Regions from separate parts of the Micrococcus sp. R8502A1 genome, predicted to be linked through region 2. Evidence: predicted binding sites of a transcription regulator. Region 2 holds the regulator's gene; the other holds the start of a gene.
What was found. Region 2 encodes HrcA, which represses chaperone genes, less so after heat shock. Its sites were predicted from a motif close to TTNGCACTCGNNNNNNNCGAGTGCNAA; they were not measured.
Positions count from the first base shown of each region.

Region 1 (7,491 bases), on a different contig from region 2:
GAGCGCACTGCCCCGGTGCTGACCCGGGACGCGGCGAGGCCCGCCTCCCCGGCGGGGAGACGGGCCTCGCAGGCTGGGCGCCCGACCGGGCCGGGCCGGCTCAGCGGCTGATCACATCATGCCGCCCATGCCGCCCATCGGGTCCATGCCCTCGGCGCCGGCGGCGGCATTCTCGGGCTTGTCCGCGACGACGGCCTCGGTGGTCAGGAACAGGCCCGCGATGGACGCGGCGTTCTGCAGGGCCGAGCGGGTCACCTTCACCGGGTCGTTGATGCCGGCGGCCAGCAGGTCCTCGTACTCGCCGGTGGCGGCGTTCAGGCCGTGGCCGTCGTCGAGGGTCTTGACCTTGTCGGCCACGACGCCGGGCTCCAGGCCCGCGTTGAAGGCGATCTGCTTCAGCGGGGCCTCGATGGCGACCTTGACGATGTTCGCGCCGGTGGCCTCGTCGCCCTCGAGCTGCAGGCCGCCGAACGCCTTGGCGCCGGCCTGGATCAGGGCCACGCCGCCGCCGGCGACGATGCCCTCCTCCACCGCGGCCTTGGCGTTGCGCACGGCGTCCTCGATGCGGTGCTTGCGCTCCTTGAGCTCCACCTCGGTGGCCGCGCCGGCCTTGATGACGGCCACGCCGCCGGCCAGCTTGGCGAGGCGCTCCTGCAGCTTCTCGCGGTCGTAGTCCGAGTCGGTGTTCTCGATCTCGGAGCGGATCTGGGCCACGCGGCCGGCGATCTGCTCGGCGTCGCCGGCGCCCTCCACGATGGTGGTCTCATCCTTGGTGATGACCACCTTGCGGGCGGTGCCCAGCAGGTCGAGGGTCGCGTTCTCCAGGGACAGGCCCACCTCGGAGGAGATGACCTGGCCGCCGGTGAGGATGGCGATGTCGGCGAGCATGGCCTTGCGGCGGTCGCCGAAGCCCGGGGCCTTCACGGCCACGGACTTGAAGGTGCCGCGGATCTTGTTGACCACGAGGGTGGCCAGGGCCTCGCCCTCGACGTCCTCGGCGATGATCAGCAGCGGCTTGCCCGACTGCATGACCTTCTCGAGGATCGCCACCATGTCCTTCACGGAGGAGATCTTCGAGTTGACGATGAGGATGTAGGGATCCTCGAGGACGGCCTCCTGGCGGTCCGCGTCGGTCACGAAGTAGCCGGAGATGTAGCCCTTGTCGAAGCGCATGCCCTCGGTGAGCTCGAGCTCGAGGCCGAAGGTGTTGGACTCCTCGACGGTGATGACGCCCTCCTTGCCGACCTTGTCCAGGGCCTCGGCGATGAGGGAGCCGATCTGCTTGTCCGCGGCGGAGATCGAGGCGGTGGCCGCGATCTGGTCCTTGGTCTCGATCTCGCGGGAGGCGGAGAGCAGCTCAGAGGTGACGGCCTCCACGGCCTTCTCGATGCCGCGCTTCAGGGACAGCGGGTCGGCGCCCGCGGCCACGTTGCGCAGGCCCTCGCGGACCAGCGCCTGGGCCAGCACGGTGGCGGTGGTGGTGCCGTCGCCGGCGACGTCGTCGGTCTTCTTGGCGACCTCCTTGACGAGCTCCGCGCCGATCTTCTCGTACGGGTCCTCGAGCTCGATCTCCTTGGCGATGGAGACGCCGTCGTTGGTGATGGTGGGGGCGCCCCACTTCTTCTCCAGCACCACGTTGCGGCCGCGGGGGCCGAGGGTCACCTTCACGGCGTCGGCCAGGGCGTTCAGGCCCTTCTCCAGGCCGCGGCGGGCCTCTTCGTCGAATGCGATGGTCTTGGCCATGTGCAGGTCCTTTCTGGACGTCGGCTTCCTACTGCTGGTGGCTGACCCGCCCCGATGCCCGCGACGGACGGCCCTTGGGGGCCTCACCGGTGGACAGGTCCTCCTCCACGGCGCCGGACCGACCGGGGTACGGCTGGCAGTCGCGCCTTCGGAGTGCTAACCCCATTATGAGCACTCGCACCGGGAGAGTGCAAAGGGTCCGCGGTGCGGGGCCCGCCCTTCCGCGGACGGCGGACGGCCCCCGACAGCACGCCTCGGGAGGCGCCCCGCCGGGGGCCGGAAAGGGTGCGCGGCCGGAACGGCCGCACGACGGGCGGATCAGCCGGTGACGACCACCGCGACGCCGTTCACCTGCAGGTTCGGGGTCTGCAGGACCGGGAAGCCGAGCTCCTTGCCGACCGCCTCGGCGGCGGCCTGGTTGGCCGAGCCGTTGTACAGGACGGTGGAGGACTGGATGCCGTAGCCGCTCCAGTTCTTCGCGTCCACCGAGGTGTAGCCGGCGCTCGTGAGCCGCTGCGCGTAGGAGGCGGCGAGGCCCTGGGTGCGGGTCGCGTTGTACACGGTGACGTGGGTGCCGCGCACGGCCGCGGACTGCGCGGCTGCACGAGAGCTCGACGCGGCCGCAGACTGCGCGGCCGCACGGGAGCTCGACGCGGCCGCAGACTGCGCGGCCGCACGAGAGCTCGACGCGGCCGCAGACTGCGCGGCCGCACGGGAGCTCGACGCGGCCGCGGACTGCGAGCGCGAGGCCTCCGCCGCGGCGGCCGAACGGGACGCGGCGGCGCGCGAGGACTCCGCCGCCTGGACGGCCGCCGCCGACCGGGACGCCTCTGCGGACTGCGCGGCGGCCTCGGAACGCGAGGCCTCCGCCGCCTGTGCCTCGGCGGCGGCACGGGACGACTCAGCGGCCTCCGCGGCGGCACGGGACGACTCGGCGGCCCGGGACGACTCGGCGGCCTCTGCGGCGGCCGCCTCCTGCGCCACCCGCGAGGACTCAGCCGCGGCCGCAGCCGCGGAACGGGACGCCTCCGCCGTGTCCTCGGACGGGGTGGCGGACTCGGTCGCGGATGCAGTCGACACCGACGCGGAGGACGCCGAGGAGGACTCGGACGACGCCGACGTCGACGTCGACGGCTCGACCGCCGGGGCCGTCGTCGAGCTCTCGGCGGCGACGGGCTCGGAGCGGTCGCCGGTGAGCCACGGCAGGACGACGCCCACGAACAGGCCGGCGAGCAGGACGAGGCCGGCCACCCAGAGCAGCGGGCTCAGGCGGCGACCCCCGCCCGCGGCGGTCGCGCCGGCGGCGGCGAAGGACTCGCGGTGCGCGCCGCGCTGGTCCGTGTACTCGGGGACCTCGTCGAAGCGGTCGGGCTGGTAGGCCATGGGTCAGTTCTCCTGGCGGGAAGCGGGCGTGGACGGCGCCGGATCCGCGGGTCCCCTCCGGGCCCGGCTGCGGGTGCCGCGCTTGCGCAGCAGCCGCGTGACCAGCAGGGGTCGGTAGGCCAGGGCGGCCTCACGGTCCAGCAATCCGTTCAACACCTGATAATAGGCGGTCGGAGACAGCCCCAGACGCTCTCGGACGGCGTGGTCCTTGGCCCCGCCGTACCGCCAGGTGGCGGCCTCCAGGTCCAGGACCGCACGCTCCAGGTCCGTCAGCTCGTCCCGTCGCGCCCGCGCGCGGGCACCCTCGTCCGGGGCCGGATCGGGCGAGACGGGCGTGGGGTGGGACATGGCGGCCACTGTACCCACCCGGTCTACCCTCGGGGCATGGAGTTCATCGCGCCCCTGGATCCGGGCTGGGAGGCGGCCCTCGCCCCGCAGGCCGCCGCGTTCGAGCAGGTCGGCGAGGCCCTGCGGGCCCGCCGGGCGGCCGGAGAGCAGGTGCTGCCGGCGCCGGAGCACATCCTGCGGGCGTTCCGTCAGCCGTTCGCGGACGTCCGCGTCCTCGTGCTGGGCCAGGACCCCTACCCGACGCCGGGCCATCCGATCGGCCTGAGCTTCGCGGTGGACCGCCACGTGCGGCCGCTGCCCCGCTCCCTGGCCAACATCCACCGGGAGCTGCACGACGACCTCGGCATCACCCCGCCCGCCCACGGGGACCTCTCCGCGTGGACGGACCAGGGCGTGCTGCTGCTGAACCGCGCCCTCAGCGTGCGGGCCGGCGCACCCGGCAGCCACCGCGGCCTCGGCTGGGAGCAGATCACGGAGGCCGCGGTGCGGGCCCTCTGCGCGCGCGGCACCCCGCTCGTGGGGCTGCTGTGGGGAGCCGACGCGCGGCGCATGGCGCCGCTGCTGACGGCGGCGGGGGCCGGCGTCGTGGAGTCCCCGCATCCCTCGCCCCTGAGCGCCCACCGCGGGTTCTTCGGCTCCCGGCCGTTCAGCCGGGTGAACCGGCTCCTCGAGGCGGCCGGCGCGGCCCCGGTGGACTGGCGCCTGCCCGACTGAGCCGGGCCGCCGGTCAGCCGCGCTGGTGCATCACGAGCTCGGTGGGCAGCAGCGTGCCCATCCGGTCGGTGATCGGCTTGGCCAGGGTGTTGCCGAAGGCGACGCCGGCCGCGATCGCCACGACGATGACCGCGGCGTTGAACAGTCCCTCGACGCCCAGCAGCGTGGCCCCGGTCTCCACGGTGAACCCGTAGACGGACCGGAACATGGTGAGTCCGGGAAGCAGGAACAGCATGGACGGCAGGACGATCACGAGCGCCGGGGCTGCGAGCCGCTGGGCCACCAGGCGGCCGAGGAACCCGACCGCCGCCGCGGCGACCGCGGGCACCAGCCGGTCGCTGACCCCGATCTGCTGTGCGGCCAGGTACGCGCCGAAGCCGGCCCCGGACACGAGACCGCAGGCCAGGATCTGGGGCCACCGCGACTGCTCCACCACCGCGTCCGCCATGCCCGCGGCCATCACGAGGCCCAGCAGCAGCAGCGGCGGATAGCTCAGCGTCCCCGCCTCGGCCAGGTCCAGCTGTTCGAATCCCACGAGATCCCCGATGCCCACGGCGATCATGATCCCGGCCATCACGCCGGCGAACACGAGCAGCGCGGAGAGGAAGCGGCCCGCGGCGGTCACCGGGAAGCCGTGGATGGCGTCCTGCACCGCGGTGACGAACCTCGCCGTGGGCAGGAGCATCATGATGCCGCCGGCGATCACCAGCGCCGGGTTGACCGGCAGGTCGAGGGCGTGGGCCATCAGCGCGATCACCGTGGCCGTGATCGCCCCGAACATCGTGGAGAAGATCTCCGGGAAGCGCGCCTTGTCCGCCTGGACCTTGAGCCAGAAGACCAGCCAGGTGGAGACCATGCCCAGGGCCGCGCCCGTCCAGGTCCCGCCGATGAACGGCACGAAGCAGGCCACGAACACGCCGGAGAAGAGGACCTCGAAGACGGCGGGGAACGGCTTGGGCTGATGCCGGATCTCCACGAGCCGGCGCTGGGCCTCGGCCCGGTCCACCTCGCCCGCGGCGATCTCCTCGACGAGCCGGTGGACGGCCACGAGCCCCTCGAAGTTCACCGAGGACGAGCGGACCACCCGCTGGAGGGTGAACGGGGCCTCGCCGCGTGAGGAGTCGGGCGCGTAGTTCAGGGAGATGGACTGGTTGGTCAGGTCCACCTCGGTCTCGAGGATCCCGTAGGCCTGCGTGGCCACGATGATCGAGGTCTCCACGTCCAGCGAGGCCGCGCCGAAGCTGAACATCGTCTCGCCCAGCTTGAGCGCGAAGTCCAGGGTCGTGCGGGCCTCAAGGGCCTGCGCCTCCGCGCGGCGCTGCTGCAGCGTGGAGTGCATGCGGCGCCCGTACGGCGAGGAGTGCAGGCGGTCGGCCAGCACGAGCGCCTGCGTCGGCAGGTTCTCGACGAAGACCTCGCGGGAGCGCCGGCCGCGCCGACGCCCGCGCTTCTCGGGCGGGCCCACGGGGACCACCGGGTCCGGGACGGTGATGTCCGGCGCGGGGATCACGTCCGGGGCGGGCAGGGCGCCGTCGGCCTCCGCGGGGGCCAGGACGGAGGTGGGCACCTGCTCGGACAGCGGCGGCTCGGTCAGGGGCGCGTCCGCGGCCGGCTCCGGCAGCGTCTCCTCCGGCTCGGCCGATTCCTCCGGCTCCGGCGCCGGCGCCGGGACCGGATCGGCGGCGGCGGGGCGGACCACGGGCGGCAGCGGTTCGGTCGGCTCGACGGCGACCGCGGCCGCGGCCGGGTGGGCCGACTCCGCCGGGTCGAGGTCGAGCAGGCCGGGGTCCTCCGGGTCGATCGCGAGGTCGCCGACAGCGGCGGCGTCCTCGGCGCCGGCCGGGCGCAGCACGGGGATGAGCGTGGGGACGGCCGGGGGCTCCGCGATGCGGGGGTCGAACCGCGCCGGCTCCTGGGTGCCCTCCTGCTCCATGCGGCTCACCCTCTCCTTCCGTATGCGGGCGCTGGACGCGAGACGGCGGTGGGCCGAGCCCCGCCGACGCGTCCATCCAACCACGCCGACACCTCCCCCGCCGGGGCCTTCGGCACCGCGGCCCGGGGATGCGAAAGGGCCCTCCCGGAGGAGGGCCCTGCTGCGGTGGATCTTACTGGACTCGAACCAGCGACCTCTCGCGTGTGAAGCGAACGCTCTAACCAACTGAGCTAAAGATCCGGGCGTCGCCCCATGGGGGTGACAACTCGAAGAACGATACCTCAGGCGGCGTCGCCTGTCCACCCGGGCGACGGCCGCCCCGCGCACGGCGGAGCGGCCGTCGAGAGCCGACGAGCACGTCAGGCGTCGGTCAGCGTGGCGCCGGGCTCGAAACCGCCCTGGGCGACCAACGAGGCCCCGGCGCCCGGGGCGGGCCCCGGTCAGGAGCTGCCGCCGAGGGAGGAGACCGCCCTGGTGGCGTCCGCCAGACCGGCGCCGCAGCCTGCGTAGCAGGTCACCGGCATGGACCGGGCCGTGGACGTGAGGGTGGACTCGACCTGGGCCGGGGTGAGGCTCGGCTGCGCGGCCAGCAGCAGGGCGGCCAGGCCCGCGACGTGCGGGGTGGCCATCGAGGTGCCGTTGTAGGCGGCGTGGCCGGCCGTCGTCGGGGTGGTGGCGCCGTTGTTCACGGTCGAGATGATGTTCGCCCCCGGAGCGGTCACGTCCACGGCGGAGCCGTAGTTCGAGAACGAGGCGCGGGCGCCCTGCGAGGTGGAGGCGGCCACCACGACGGTGTTCTGGCAGTTGGCCGGGCGCACATTGGCGGCGGGCTGGTTCTCGTTGCCCGCGGCCACGACGACGGGCACGCCGCGGGAGACGGCCGCGTTGATCGCGTTCTGGTAGGTGGTGCCGCACATGCCGGAGCCACCGAGGGACATGTTGATGACGTCCGCCGGGTTCGGGTTGGCCGGCACGCCCGCCACCGTGCCGCCGGCAGCCCACACGACCGCGTCGGCGATGTCGGACAGCGAGCCGCCGCACCTGCCGAGCACGCGGATCGGCTGGATCTTCGCGTTCGGCGCCACACCGACGACGCCCTGGGAGTCGGCCACGGCCGCGACGGTGCCCGCCACGTGGGAGCCGTGCCACGAGGAGTCGGAGGCACCGGCGGTGCCGCACTCGCCGGCGGCGTACCAGTCGCCCTCGTCACGCGGATTGGAGTCGCGGCCACCGCCGTCGCGCGCCGCCCTGCCGTCGGAGATGAAGTCGTAGCCGGGCACGACGTTGCGGTCGAGGTCCGGGTGGGAGGTGATGCCGGTGTCGATGACGGCCACGGTCGCACCGGAGCCCGTCGTGCGATCCCACGCCCC
Region 1 is NZ_VIGS01000032.1:14,620-22,110, reverse strand. It holds gene FLM69_RS07390 (DUF4031 domain-containing protein) at 1-2, shown strand, start outside; gene groL (chaperonin GroEL) at 112-1,743, opposite strand; gene FLM69_RS07380 (LytR C-terminal domain-containing protein) at 2,062-3,126, opposite strand; gene FLM69_RS07375 (DUF3263 domain-containing protein) at 3,130-3,474, opposite strand; gene FLM69_RS07370 (uracil-DNA glycosylase) at 3,511-4,188, shown strand; gene FLM69_RS07365 (threonine/serine exporter ThrE family protein) at 4,202-6,121, opposite strand; tRNA gene FLM69_RS07360 (tRNA-Val) at 6,288-6,361, opposite strand; gene FLM69_RS07355 (S8 family peptidase) at 6,562-7,491, opposite strand, start outside.
Region 1: a site for HrcA is predicted at 1,877-1,903, ahead of groL (chaperonin GroEL). Genes of this name have one in related genera too.

Region 2 (7,491 bases):
CGTGGTCTACGAGGTCACCCGGGAGGACCGTGAGGTCGTCACCGTGACCAACCCCTCCGAGTTCCCCGAGGGCAAGATCCTCGAGGTGCGCGAGCCCATGGCCTCGGCCACGATCATCGTGCCGGCCGAGTTCATCGGCGCCGTCATGGAGCTGTGCCAGGCCAAGCGCGGCAACCTCAAGGGCATGGACTACCTCTCCGAGGAACGGGTGGAGATCCGCTACTGGATCCCGCTGGCCGAGATCGTGTTCGACTTCTTCGACCAGCTCAAGTCCCGCACCAAGGGGTACGCCTCGCTGGACTGGAAGGCCGACGGTGACCAGGCGGCCGACCTCGTCAAGGTGGACATCCTGCTCCAGGGCGAACAGGTGGACGCGTTCTCCTCCATCACCCACAAGGACAACGCCTATACGTACGGCGTGATGATGACGGGCAAGCTCAAGGAGCTGATCCCGCGCCAGCAGTACGAGGTGCCGATCCAGGCCGCCATCGGCTCGCGCATCATCGCCCGCGAGAACATCCGCGCGATCCGCAAGGACGTGCTCTCCAAGTGCTACGGCGGCGACATCTCCCGCAAGCGCAAGCTGCTCGAGAAGCAGAAGGAGGGCAAGAAGCGCATGAAGATGGTGGGCCGGGTCGAGGTCCCGCAGGAGGCCTTCATCGCCGCCCTGTCCTCGGACGGCGCCGGCGCCGACCAGGCGGCGAAGAAGTAAGTGCCCGCCCTGCCCCTCGGCGAGCCGGTCCCCGACGACGGCCGGCTGCCGGCCGACGTCGGGCAGCGGGTGCGCGCGGCCGCCGGCGACGGCGCGGCGCGCACCTTCAGCCTGTACGTCCACGTGCCGTTCTGCACCGTGCGCTGCGGCTACTGCGACTTCAACACGTACACGGCCGTCGACCTCGGCCCCGGCGCGGGCCGCGGCGACTACTGGGAGTCGGCGGTCGCGGAGCTGGACTTCGCCGCGGACGTGCTCGCGTCCTCGGACGTGCCCGCCCGCCCGCTGCACACGGTGTTCTTCGGCGGCGGCACGCCCACGCTCCTGCCGGCCGCGGACCTCGTGCGCATCCTCCAGGCGGCGGTGGACCGGTTCGGGATCGCGCCCGGCGCGGAGGTCACCACCGAGGCCAACCCGGACACCATCACTCCGGAGTACGCCCGTGAGCTCGCGGCCGGCGGCTTCACCCGCCTCTCCCTGGGCATGCAGTCCGCGGTGCCGCACGTGCTCGCCACGCTCGAGCGCACCCATCGGCCCGAGTCCGTCCCCGCCGCCGTCGCCGCGGCCCGCGAGGCCGGCCTGGAGGTGTCCCTGGACCTGATCTACGGGACCGCGGGAGAGTCCCTCGCCGACTGGCGGGCCACGCTCGAGGCCGCCGTCGCCCTGGCCCCGGACCACGTGAGCGCGTACTCGCTGATCGTGGAGGAGGGCACCAAGCTCGGGGCCCAGGTGGCCCGCGGCGAGGTGGCGGACGTGGACCCCGACGACCAGGCGGACAAGTACCTGCTCGCCGAGGAGCTGCTCGGCGCCGCCGGCTACCGCTGGTACGAGGTGTCCAACTGGGCGCGCGACCCGCAGGGCTCCGGGGTCCACCGCGCGCGGCACAACGTGGCGTACTGGGAGGACCAGGACTGGTGGGGGATCGGCCCGGGAGCGCACTCGCACCTCGCCGGCGTCCGGTTCTGGAACGCCAAGCACCCCGCCGCCTACGCGCAACGGCTGGCCACGGGGGTCACCCCCGCCGTCGGCCGCGAGCGGCCCGACGCCGACGCGCGGCGACTCGAGCGCATCATGCTCGCGGTGCGCACGGTGGACGGGCTCCCGACCGCGGAGCTCGTCTCGGAGACGCCGGGGGAGGCCGCGCGGATCCGCGGGGCGATCGCCGAACTCATCGCCGCGGGCCTGCTGGACGGGCGTGCCGCCGTCGACGGGCGCATCATCCCCACGCTCGAGGGGCGGCTGCGCAACGACGCGATCGTCCGGGCGCTGGCCGGCTTCTGACCGGCCGGCCCCGGGTCAGCGCAGGATGCGCAGGTTGAACGGGTACCGGAACGGACGGCCCTTGGACACGTGCGAGGCGCCCATCACGCCGTAGACCGCCATGGCGGCCCACGTGAGCGCGCCGAGGATCGCGAAGATCGGGCCGACCACCGGCAGCAGGGACAGGAAGAAGAACAGGAGCGTGATGAGCGTGGGCGGCCCGGAGAAGTTCAGGGCCTCGCGCGACTCCTGCGAGGTGAACGGGCCGCGGTCGCGGTAGAGCAGCCACACGACCAGCGGGCCGAGCACGCCGAACGCCAGACTGAGGTGGGCCAGCGCCGCGCGGTCACGGTCCTGCTTCGCCGTGAGCGGGGCGCCGCGGCCGCCGGCCGAGACGAGCCAGGCGGGCGGGCCGTGGCCGGTGCGGCCGGCGTCGGGCTGCGCGCGGGTGTTCACGAGGGGCTCCTCCTGGATCGCGGGACCCGCGCGCCGGGGACCGGGCGCAGGGCATGGGCCAGCATAGCGCGGGCGGGCGGGGGCCGCGCCGAGATCAGTGCTCGGGTGCTGCGGTGAGGAAGTCGATGAGCTCCTCCACGCGGCCCAGCAGGGACGGCTCGAGGTCCGCGTACGTGGTGACGTGGGAGAGCAGCCGCTTCCACCCCAGCCCCGTGGCCTCCTTGCTCCCGTGCGGCCAGCCCAGTCCCCGCAGGATCCCCGTCTTCCAGTCCTGCCCCTTCGGCACGACGGGCCACGCGGGGATGCCGAGGACGGAGGGCTTGATGACCTGCCAGACGTCCACGTAGGGGTGGCCGAGGATGAGCACGTTGCCCGCGGCCCCCGGCACGCGCATGGCCTCGGCCGCGAGGCGCTCCTCCTTGGACCCGGTGACGAGGTGGTCCACGAGGATCCCGAGCCGGCGCCGCGGGCCGGGGGCGAACGTGCGGATCGCCCCGGCGAGGTCGTCCACGCCGTGCAGGGGCTCCACGACGATGCCCTCGAGGCGCAGGTCCTCGCCCCACACCTTCTCCACCAGCTCGGCGTCGTGCACGCCCTCCACCCAGATGCGTGAGGCGCGGGCGGTGCGGGCGCGCGCCCCCTCGACCCGTCGCGAGCCGGAGGCGGTGCGGGCCGGCGCCGCCGGGGCCGCGGCGGTCGGGGGGACCAGGGTCACGGGCTCGCCGTCGATCCAGAAGCCGCCGCCGAGGGGGAAGCCGCGGCGCACGCCGCGGTGGTCCTCCAGGACCACCACGTGCACGCCGCCGGAGCGCTCGATGCCGATCACGGCCCCGGTGAACCCGGAGGCCACGTCCTCGACCACCGTGCCGGGGGCGGCGGGCACATCGGGGACGGTCCGGGCGGGGCGGCGCGTCAGGTCGTCGTGGCCCGCGGGGCCCCAGCTGCTCCAGTCCATGGGAGAGCACGGTAGCAACGGGGCCGGGCGATCACCGTGAGCGAAGCCGTGCGGACCGGTCGGGTGGTCCACCCGGGTCGGACGGTAGCATTGGCACTTGACCCGCCGGAGTGCCAGTCAGGGGCACCTCCGGGGTCGCCCCGGATCCCGACGGACCAGAGGAGGACCGAGATGTCGGAGCAGCCCCGCCGCCTGCAGGTGCTCCAGGCGATCGTGGAGGACTACGTGGCGCTGCGCGAGCCCGTGGGCTCCAAGGCGCTCGTGGAACGGCACGCCCTGGGCGTGTCCTCCGCGACCGTGCGCAACGACATGGCGGCGCTCGAGGAGGAGGGCCTCATCGTGGCCCCGCACACCTCCGCCGGGCGCGTCCCCACGGACAAGGGCTACCGCGTGTTCGTCGACCGCCTCTCCGAGGTGAAGCCGCTGTCCCCGGCCGAGCGCCGGGCCGTGAGCACCCTGCTGGACCCGGAGACGGACACCGAGCACATGATGGAGTCCACGGTGCGCCTCCTGGCCCAGCTGACCCAGCAGGTCGCCGTCGCGCAGTTCCCCCACGAGGACGGCTCCACGATCCGCCACCTCGAACTGGTCTCCCTCACGCCCACGCGCCTGCTCGTGGTCCTCATCCTGTCCACGGGACGGGTGGACCAGCGGCACGCCGTCCTGGACCGGCCGGTCGACGAGGCGGAGCTGTCCGTGCTCCGCGGCCTCCTGCTGGACGCCCTGCTGGGGCTCGGTCCGGTGCAGGCGGCCGCCGTGATGGACGACGTCGTCACCCGGGTCCGCCCGGAGCACCGGCCGGCCGCGGCCCTCGTGGCCGCGGCCGTCCAGGACCTGCTCGAGGCCGGCCGGCAGGACCGCATCGTCCTGGCCGGCACCGCCAACCTGGCCCGCTCCCCGGGGGACTTCGGCGCGTCCATCGGGCCGATCCTGGAGGCGCTCGAGGAGCAGGTGGTGCTGCTGCGCCTGCTCACGGAGATGGAGCAGGACGCCCACGGGGTGTCCGTGCGGATCGGCTCCGAGAACGCCGGATCGCTCGCGGACACCTCGGTGGTCGCGGCCGCCTACGGCCCCGGCGCCGTGGCGAAGCTCGGCGTCATCGGTCCGACCCGGATGGACTATCCGGGCACCATGGCCGCCGTCCGGGCGATCGCCCGCTATCTCTCCCGCATCCTGACCACCTGACGTGCCTCCGCGCGTCCTGGCGGGCCCCGTCCCGCACCGCCCCACGTCCCGCTCGCCCCGAGAGGAATCCCCACCGTGACCGACCACTACGAGACGCTCGGCGTCAGCCGTGACGCCAGCACCGAGGAGATCCGCCGCGCCTACCGCAAGCTCGCGCGCACCCACCACCCGGACGTCAACCCCGACCCGGAGGCGGCCGAGCAGTTCAAGCGCATCTCCCACGCCTATGAGGTGCTCTCGGACGAGGACCGGCGTCGGGCCTACGACACGACGGGCAATGAGAACGGCCAGGCCGGCTTCCCGGGCGGCTTCGGTGGGGCGGGCGGCTTCGGGGGCTTCGCCGACATCTTCGAGACCTTCATGAACGCGGCCGGCCAGGGCGGCCGCGGTGGCCCCGCCAGCCGCGCCCGCCGCGGCCAGGACGCGCTGGTGATCGCGCGGATCGACCTGCGCGACGCGGTCTTCGGCGGCGAGCAGACCATTGAGCTGGACACGGCCGTGCGCTGCGAGCGGTGCGGGGGCTCGTGCTGCGAGCCCGGCACCCAGCCGGAGACCTGCCAGACCTGTCAGGGCCACGGCATGATCCAGCGCCCCGTGCGGTCGCTGCTGGGCACCGTCATGGCCACCGAGGCCTGCCCCGCCTGCCAGGGGTTCGGCACCGTCATCCCGACGCCCTGCCACGAGTGCGACGGGCAGGGCCGCGTCCGCACCCGGACGCCGCTGACCCTGCGCATCCCCGCGGGCGTGGACGACGGCACCCGCATCCACCTCGCCGGCCGCGGCGAGGCCGGCCCGGGCGGCGGCCCGAACGGCGACCTCTACGTGGAGATCGCGGTCCGCCCGGACGAGACCTTCCGCCGCGAGGGCGACCACCTGGCCACCACCGTGACCGTCCCCATGGCCGCCGCGGCCCTGGGCACCACCGTCACGCTGGACACCCTGGACGGCAAGCAGTCCCTCAGCCTGGACCCGGGCGTGCAGTCCGGCCACGTCGAGGTCCTCCACGGCCTGGGCGTCGGTCGCCTGCGCGGGCAGGGCCGTGGCGACCTCAAGGTGGACGTGGTGGTCACCACGCCCACCGACCTGGACGACGAGCAGCGCCAGCTCCTGGAGCGCCTGGCCGAGGTGCGCGGCGAGGAGGTCGTGCACGGCGCACCCCAGGCCAAGGGCATGTTCGCCCGGCTGCGGGAGAACCTGAGGAACCTGTGACCGCCCCCCTGTTCCACCTCGAGCCGGGCGCCCTGGCCGGCGCGAGCGCGGGCGCGGAGGTCGTCTTCGACGGCGCCGAGGCCCGGCACGCCGCCGCGGCCATGCGCCTGGCCCCCGGGGAGGCCGTGCTCCTGGCCGACGGGTCGGGCACGCTCGGCCACGGCACCGTGCTCGCGGCCGCCCCGGACGCGGTGTCCGTGCGGCTGGACGCGGTGGCGGAGGAGCCGGCGCCCACCCCGGCGCTCGTGCTCGTCCAGGCCCTCGCCAAGGGCGACCGGGACCTCATGGCGGTCCAGGCCGCCGTCGAGCTCGGCGTGGACGCCGTGGTGCCCTGGGAGGCGGAGCGCTCGATCGTCCGCTGGAAGGGCCCCAAGGCCGCCAAGGCCCGCCAGAAGTGGGCGGACACGGCCCGCGCGGCCGCCAAGCAGGCGCGTCGCGCCCGGGTGCCCGCGGTCCGGGACCACGTCTCCGGGACGGCGGTCGCCGGGCTGGCCTGGGACGACGACGGCGGCCGGCTCGTCCTCGTACTGCACGAGGACGCGGAGCACGGGGTGTCCGCGGTGCCGGCGGAGCGACTCTCCGCGGCCGTCGAGATCGCCGTCGTCGTGGGCCCCGAGGGCGGGATCGGCCCGGCCGAGCTCGAGGCCTGCGTGGCCGCGGGGGCCGTGCCGGTGCGGCTCGGCCCGCACGTGCTGCGCGCCTCCACGGCCGGCCCCGCCGCCCTCGCCGTGCTCCAGCACCGGCTCGGCCGCTGGTGAGCCCCGGCAGGACGGCGCGCCGACGCCTAGACTGGTCGGGATGTCCCGCCCCCGCGACCCCGAGGTGATCCGCCCCATCGTGACCGTGCCCCCCACGACCCCGACCCCGCCCGCCACCGCGCACGAGGGGGTGGCGTTCGAGTCCGCCGACCTCATGGTCCGCACGCTCGGACCGCAGGACGCCCTGCTGCGGATCCTCGGCGGCGTGTTCCCCACCGTGGACGTCACGGTCCGCGACCAGCGGCTGGACCTGGCCGGGCCGGTGGCCGAGGTGGCCACGGTGCGGCGCGTCGTCGAGGACCTGCGCTCGATCGCCCGCCGCGACCAGGCCGTCACCCCCGAGGTGATGGGCCAGGTGGTCCACCACGTCCGCGACGCCGCCACCGGGCGCGGCGCGGGTCAGCTGCACCTGGACTCGATCCTCTCGGGCCGGGGCCGCCGCATCCGCGCGAAGACCCTGCACCAGCAGGACTACGTGGAGGCGATCGACCGCTCCACCGTCGTCTTCGGCATCGGCCCGGCCGGCACCGGCAAGACCTACCTGGCGATGGCCAAGGCGGTGCAGGCGCTGCAGGCCAAGGAGGTCAACCGGATCATCCTCACCCGCCCGGCCGTCGAGGCCGGCGAACGGCTCGGCTTCCTGCCCGGCGGGCTCTCCGAGAAGATCGACCCGTACCTGCGCCCCCTGTACGACGCGCTGCACGACATGATCGAGCCCGAGTCGATCCCGCGGCTGATGGAGGCCGGGACCATCGAGGTCGCCCCGCTGGCGTACATGCGCGGCCGCACCCTGAACGACGCGTTCGTGATCCTCGACGAGGCCCAGAACACCACCGGCGAGCAGATGAAGATGTTCCTGACCCGCCTCGGCTTCGGTGCGCGCATGGTCGTCACGGGCGACACCTCGCAGGTGGACCTGCCGCGCGGCACCCAGTCCGGCCTGGCCCAAGCCGTCG
Region 2 is NZ_VIGS01000007.1:50,530-58,020, forward strand. It holds gene lepA (translation elongation factor 4) at 1-712, shown strand, start outside; gene hemW (radical SAM family heme chaperone HemW) at 713-1,993, shown strand; gene FLM69_RS02790 (DUF4870 domain-containing protein) at 2,009-2,428, opposite strand; gene FLM69_RS02795 (DUF3097 family protein) at 2,523-3,383, opposite strand; gene hrcA (heat-inducible transcriptional repressor HrcA) at 3,555-4,568, shown strand; gene dnaJ (molecular chaperone DnaJ) at 4,644-5,777, shown strand; gene FLM69_RS02810 (16S rRNA (uracil(1498)-N(3))-methyltransferase) at 5,774-6,535, shown strand; gene FLM69_RS02815 (PhoH family protein) at 6,576-7,491, shown strand, end outside.